Linked DNA regions of Mesorhizobium onobrychidis. The protein of the gene in region 1 interacts with the protein of each later gene in a pairwise test. Links are inferred from orthologs where the notes say so. Each region holds a gene or a part of one and is shown in the gene's direction. Other genes may lie near its edges.

What was found. The genes of interacting proteins can lie anywhere in the genome.
Region 2: the proteins of mobA (region 1) and IHQ72_RS20900 interact in binary tests that used the Escherichia coli proteins (3 or more experiments, as listed by UniProt). The link is inferred for Mesorhizobium onobrychidis from one-to-one orthologs.

The regions. Positions count from the first base shown.
Region 1 is NZ_CP062229.1:4,342,086-4,345,175, reverse strand. What follows is about bases 1-2,783. They hold mobA (molybdenum cofactor guanylyltransferase MobA), read left to right. Parts: upstream 1-967; coding sequence 968-1,600; downstream 1,601-2,783. Other genes in these bases: IHQ72_RS21535 (ABC transporter substrate-binding protein), read left to right, coding at 2,321-2,783; mobB (molybdopterin-guanine dinucleotide biosynthesis protein B), read left to right, coding at 1,597-2,106; IHQ72_RS21550 (DMT family transporter), read left to right, coding at 7-927. Also shown: more of IHQ72_RS21535, read left to right, coding at 2,784-3,090. UniProt on the Escherichia coli protein: Transfers a GMP moiety from GTP to Mo-molybdopterin (Mo-MPT) cofactor (Moco or molybdenum cofactor) to form Mo-molybdopterin guanine dinucleotide (Mo-MGD) cofactor.
Region 2 is NZ_CP062229.1:4,210,446-4,213,658, reverse strand. The notes cover bases 96-3,001. They hold IHQ72_RS20900 (molybdopterin molybdotransferase MoeA), read left to right. Parts: upstream 96-898; coding sequence 899-2,104; downstream 2,105-3,001. Other genes in these bases: IHQ72_RS20890 (ComEC/Rec2 family competence protein), read right to left, coding at 2,940-3,001; lexA (transcriptional repressor LexA), read left to right, coding at 2,209-2,946; moaC (cyclic pyranopterin monophosphate synthase MoaC), read left to right, coding at 402-899; trpC (indole-3-glycerol phosphate synthase TrpC), read left to right, coding at 96-335. In the rest of the region: more of trpC, read left to right, coding at 1-95; more of IHQ72_RS20890, read right to left, coding at 3,002-3,213. UniProt on the Escherichia coli protein: Catalyzes the insertion of molybdate into adenylated molybdopterin with the concomitant release of AMP.

The DNA.
Region 1 (3,090 bases):
TCGCCTTTGCTTCTTTCCCCAAATCTTCGCGGCGCGCTGTTCATGGTGGTGGCCATGATTGGTTTCACCCTCAACGACGCGATCACCAAAGTCTCGTCGGAATCCATGAACATGGCGCAGGTCATGCTGATCCGCGGTGCCTTCGCTTCGCTTTTCGTGGGCCTGCTTGCCTGGCAACGCGGTGCGCTTGCCCTGCCCGGCTCGATGCTGCAACCGATGGTTGCGGTGCGCGTCGCCGGCGAAGCCGGTGCTACCGTGTCGTTTCTCATCGCCCTTGCCCATCTGCCGATTGCCAATGTCTCGGCCGTGCTGCAGGCGCTGCCGCTGGCCGTGACGATGGGCGCAGCACTTGTGTTCAACGAAGGCGTCGGCTGGCGGCGCTGGCTGGCCATCGCCATCGGTTTTGCCGGCGTGCTGATCATCGTGCGACCAGGCTTCGAGGGGTTCAGCATCTATTCGCTGCTGGCGCTGGCCTGTGTCGCCTGTTGTGCGGTGCGTGACCTGGCCACCAAGCGGATACCGCAAGCCATTCCGACATTGCTGGTGTCGACCACCACGGCACTCGCCATGACAATGCTCGGCGCGGCGCTGCTTTTGCCAATGGGCGGGTGGACACCGATGACGGGTGAAAGCACGGCGTTCCTGGCATTGGCGGCAGTGCTCGTGGTCATCGGTTACCAGTTCATCATCATGGCGATGCGGGTGGGCGACATCTCGTTCATCGCGCCGTTCCGCTACACAGCCCTGCTCTGGTCGATCCTGCTTGGCCTGTTCATCTTCGGCGACGTCCCCGACCTGCCGATGATCCTCGGCGCCATCGTCATCGTCGGCTCCGGCCTCTACGCACTTTACCGCGAACGGATCGTCGGCCGGCGAAAGACAGCCGCCGAAAGCGCTGGACCTGATATGGCGCCGGACGGCATATAGGCCTGCCGTTCGCGGCGAGTGACCGCATGGACGATAGACGATGACTAAAGAGATTGCCGGCGTCATTCTGGCCGGTGGCCAGTCGCGGCGAATGGGCGGCGGCGACAAGGGCCTGCTTGCGCTTGGCGGCGGCAGCCTGCTGGACCATGTCGTTGCGCGCTTTGCTCCGCAGGTCGGTCCGCTGGTGCTCAGCGCCAATGGCGACCCGGCACGGTTTGCCGGGGTCGGGCTTCCGGTGTTTGCCGATACGGTGAAAGGTCATGCCGGACCGCTCGCCGGGATCCTGACCGGCCTCGAATGGGCTGCCGCGAATACGACTTGCGAGGCCCTTGTCACGGCTGCGGGCGATACACCGTTCCTGCCCGAAAATCTGGTTGAACGGCTGGCCGCGGCGGTCGACGAACGTCCCGGCGCGATCGCCGTCGCCTGTTCCGGCGGCAAACGGCATCCGACATTCGCGCTCTGGCCGCTGGGGCTCCACCAGGCTCTGCGGCGTTTTCTGGTCGATGAGGATATCAGGCGGGTTTCCGCTTTTATCGACCGGCATGACTTTTTCGATGTGGAATTCCCGATGTTGACCTCGGGAGGCCATCTGCACGACCCCTTCTTCAACATCAATACTTCAGACGACCTTGTTCGGGCCGAACGTCTGTTGCAGACCATGGAGCCATGATGAGACGCGTCTTCGGTATCACCGGTTGGAAGAATTCCGGCAAGACGACACTAACCGAAAAGCTGGTCGCCGAACTCGTTCGGCGTGGTTGGAAAGTCTCGACGGTGAAACACGCCCATCATGATTTCGACATCGACAAGCCGGGAGCGGACAGCTTTCGCCACCGACAGGCCGGAGCCACGGAAGTCGCCATCGTGTCGGACAGGCGCTGGGCCCTGATGCACGAATTGCGCGACGAGGACGAGCCGACGCTGGACGCGATCCTGTCGCGGCTCGGCACCTCCGACATCGTGCTGGTCGAAGGTTACAAGCGCGAGGCGCACAGCAAGATCGAGACGCGGCGTCTGGAGGCTAAGGACCTGGCACCGCTTTCGGCAAATGATCCGCATATCGTCGCCATCGCCGCCGACTTCGCCATAGCGGACGAAAGCCTGCCTGTCTTCGATCTCGACGACACGAAATCGATAGCCGACTTCATCGAGCGCGCGACAGGTTTGACGCGCTGAGGGTACTGCCGAAGGAGCATCGGCCGCCCCCTATTTCCTCGTTGGTATGCCTGCCGCAACGTCAGCATTGTCTGGGAATGCGAAACCCGCAAGCAACGGTTTTACAGTTGCTTTTTCTTGGGAAAGAATGGGAGTATCGCGCCAGCGGGCGGTCAAAAGAACCGCCCACAGAGCCGTTTGGAACGACGGCCGGGAACATACAGAGAGGACCATCATGCGTACTGCACTGCGTATTGCGCTCGCCGCATCGGCCGCGCTGCTGACATTGGGTGTTGCCCAGGCTCAGGAGAAAACTTTGAGGATCGGCACGGAGGGAGCCTATCCGCCGTTCAACAACCTGACCGCTGATGGCCAGCTCGTGGGCTTCGATATCGATATCGCCAAGGCGCTTTGCGGCGAGATGAAGGTGAAATGCACTTTCGTCGCGCAGGATTGGGACGGCATTATCCCGGCGCTTCAGGCCGGCAAGTTCGACGCCATCGTCGCCTCGATGTCGATCACGCCGGAGCGTGCCGAGAAGGTCGACTTCACCAACAAATACTACAACACGCCGCCGGCGATCGCCGCGCCCAAGGACAGCGACATCAAGGGCGTGACCAAGGAAGATCTCGCCGGCAAGACGATCGGCGTGCAGGCGTCCACCACCCACTTCAATTATTCAACCAAGGCTTATACCGACAGTACAATCAAGCCGTACCCGACCGCCCAGGAATATCAGCTCGATCTCGCCAATGGCCGCGTTGATGCGGTCAATGACGATATCACTGTTCTCGAAGGCTGGCTTGCCACGCCGGACGGCGCCTGCTGCAAGCTGATCGGTTCGATCACGCCCGACATCGAGATCCATGGTCCGGGCGCCGGCATCGCGGTACGCAAGGGCGAGACCGAACTGGTCAATCAATTCAATAAGGCGATCGACGCCATCCGCGCCAACGGAAAGTACAAGGAAATCAACGACAAGTACTTCAAGTACGACGTCTACGG
Region 2 (3,213 bases), 130 kb from region 1 along the record:
ACGAGGCCGAGACGGAACGCGCGCTGAAACTGTCATCGCGGCTGATCGGCATCAACAACCGCAATCTCCGGACGTTCGAAACCAGCATCGAGACCTCGGAGCGGCTCGCGACGATGATGCCGGCAGACCGGCTGCTGGTCAGCGAGAGCGGTATTTTCTCGCACGAAGACTGCCGCAGGCTGGAACGGAGCGACATCGGTACGTTCCTCGTCGGCGAGAGCCTGATGCGGCAACAGAATGTGGCCACTGCGACGCGCCTGCTTTTGACGGGCAAGGCGCCCGCCATTGCATCGGCCCGAAAATCGGAATCGATTTTCGGAGAGCACGATGCATAGATTCAAAGTGTTAAAGCGTACTTTGCGCGTCCAGACAGACGCACGTCGCTCTAAGGTGACCTGACGATGACGGCCGCCCTCACCCATCTTGGCGCGAAAGGCGAAGCCAATATGGTCGATGTCGGCGACAAGGCGGAGACGACGCGCACGGCAATCGCCGAAGGTCTTGTCGCGATGCGGCCCGAAACGCTGAAGATGATTCTCGACGGCGATGCCAAGAAGGGCGACGTGCTGGGCACGGCGCGCATCGCCGGCATCATGGCGGCCAAGAGGACGCATGAGCTGATCCCGCTCTGCCATCCGCTGCTGTTGACCAAGGTATCCGTTGACATCGAACCGGACGCGACGCTGCCAGGCCTGAAGGTCACGGCGCTGGCCCGCGTCACAGGTAAGACCGGCGTCGAGATGGAAGCGCTGACCGCCGTCTCGGTCGCCTGCCTGACCATCTATGACATGGCCAAGGCGGTCGACCGCGCCATGGTGATCTCGGGCATCAGGCTGGTGGAAAAGACCGGCGGCAAATCCGGCGACTACAAGGCGGACGCCAAGGGGGCAGGCCAATAATGGCACTGCTTCCGGTCGCCGAGGCGCTCGAGCGCCTGCTTGAGGATGCTGCGCCCTTGCACGCTGAATGCGTCGCCCTGATGGACGCCGCCGACCGCGTGCTGGCGGAGCCGCTTCTGGCGCTCCACACCCAGCCGCCGTTCAACGCGTCCGCCATGGACGGCTATGCCGTGCGGGCCGAGGACGTCGCGTCCGTGCCCGCAAGACTTTCGGTGATCGGCATGGCGCCGGCCGGACGCGGCTTTGCCGGAACAGTCGGCCCGGCGCAGGCCGTGCGCATCTTCACCGGCGCGCCGCTTCCTGCAGGCGCCGACACCATCGTCATCCAGGAGAATGTCCGCGACCGCGGCGGCGGCAGCGTCGAAGTGACCGCGTCGACGGTTGAAGGCCGCAACATCCGCCGCCTCGGGCTCGATTTCTCGAAGGGCGACGTCCTGCTGGAGAAAGGCCGCCCGCTTGATCCGGCGGCATTGTCGCTGGCGGCGTCGGCCAACCACCCGCAGGTCAGCGTGGTGAAACGGCCGCTGGTCGCCATCATCGCCACCGGCGATGAATTGCTGCCGCCGGGCAGCGACCTTGGCCCCGACCAGATCATCTCGTCCAATGCCTATGGCGTCGCCGCCGCGGCCCGCTCGGTCGGCGCCAGCGCGCTCGATCTCGGCATCGCCCCCGACCGCAAGGAGGCGATCGCCACGCTGGTGAAACAAGCGGTCGACGCAGGCGCCGACGTCATCGTCACGCTGGGCGGCGCCTCGGTCGGCGACCATGACCTGGTCCATGACGTGCTGACCGGTGAAGGCATGACGCTCGATTTCTGGAAAATCGCCATGCGGCCCGGCAAGCCGCTGATGTTCGGGCGGCTGGGCGACATCCGCTGCATCGGCCTGCCTGGCAATCCGGTGGCGAGCCTGGTCTGCACGCAGCTCTTTCTGAAGCCGCTGCTTGCGCGGCTCGGCGGCCGCGCCTTCCGGCAGGACATGCGTCAGGCGCGGCTCGGCGCCGCCATGCCGGCCAACGATCTCAGGCAGGACTATGCACGCGCCGTGGTGAGCGAAGAAGCCGGCACGCTGCTGGCGACCCCGTTCGGCATCCAGGATTCCTCGATGCTCAAAATGCTGGCCGACGCCAACGGGCTGATCGTGCGCGAGCCATTCGCTCCCCCAGCCGCGACGGGCGCCGCGTGCAGCGTGCTGATGCTACGCTGAACAAAACGTCAACACATTCATTAAACTTTAAACGGTTGCGGAACACAACTGGAACAGATAGTGTTTGTTCTGGGTTTGTTTTTCTGATTCTGTTGGGGGTCGCGATGCTGACACGCAAACAACATGAACTGCTGATGTTCATCCACGAGCGGCTGAAGGAAAGCGGCATTCCGCCCTCGTTCGACGAGATGAAGGAAGCGCTCGACCTCGCCTCGAAGTCGGGGATCCATCGGCTGATCACGGCACTGGAGGAGCGCGGTTTCATTCGCCGCCTGCCCAACCGCGCCCGCGCGCTGGAGGTGCTGCGCCTGCCCGATTCGATCGCGCCCGGCCTCAATGCGGCGCGCAAATTCTCGCCAAGCGTCATTCAGGGCAGCCTTGGGCAGGGCAGCCTCGGACGACAGATCAAGCCGGCGCCTTCACGCATGCCTGCGGCCGGCAACGACGATGACGTCGTTGCCACCGTCTCGATCCCGGTGATGGGCCGCATTGCTGCCGGTGTGCCGATCGACGCCATCCAGCACCAGACGCATTCGATCTCGGTGCCACCGGACATGATCACCGGCGGCACGCACTACGCGCTGGAGGTCAAGGGTGATTCGATGATCGAGGCCGGCATTTTCGACGGCGACACGGTTATCATCCGCAACGCCGACACCGCCCAGCCTGGCGAGATCATCGTCGCCTTGGTCGACGAGGAGGAAGCGACGCTGAAGCGGTTCCGCCGCAAAGGTGCCTCGATCGCACTGGAAGCCGCCAATCCGGCCTACGAGACGCGCATCTTCGGGCCGGACCGGGTCAAGGTGCAAGGCAAGCTCGTTGGACTGATCCGGCGTTACTGAACGGCAGGCTTTTTGGGTTTCTCGGCCCTGCGGTATGGCGGCAGGCCCCTTGCCTCGCGCGAAAATCTCCGCTGCTCATGCCAAGGCCTATATGGCTGTCTGACGGCAAAATGGATTTCTGCGCGCGTCGTCGCCGATAGCGGATCGAAGAAGACGGCGGCACTGCCCATGCGAGCGAGCTGCCGTTTTGTGACGACGAGAACCAGCGGATTGCGGCAGGGATTGTAATAGGCTGTGGCATCGTCGATGACGATCAAATCCGCAAAG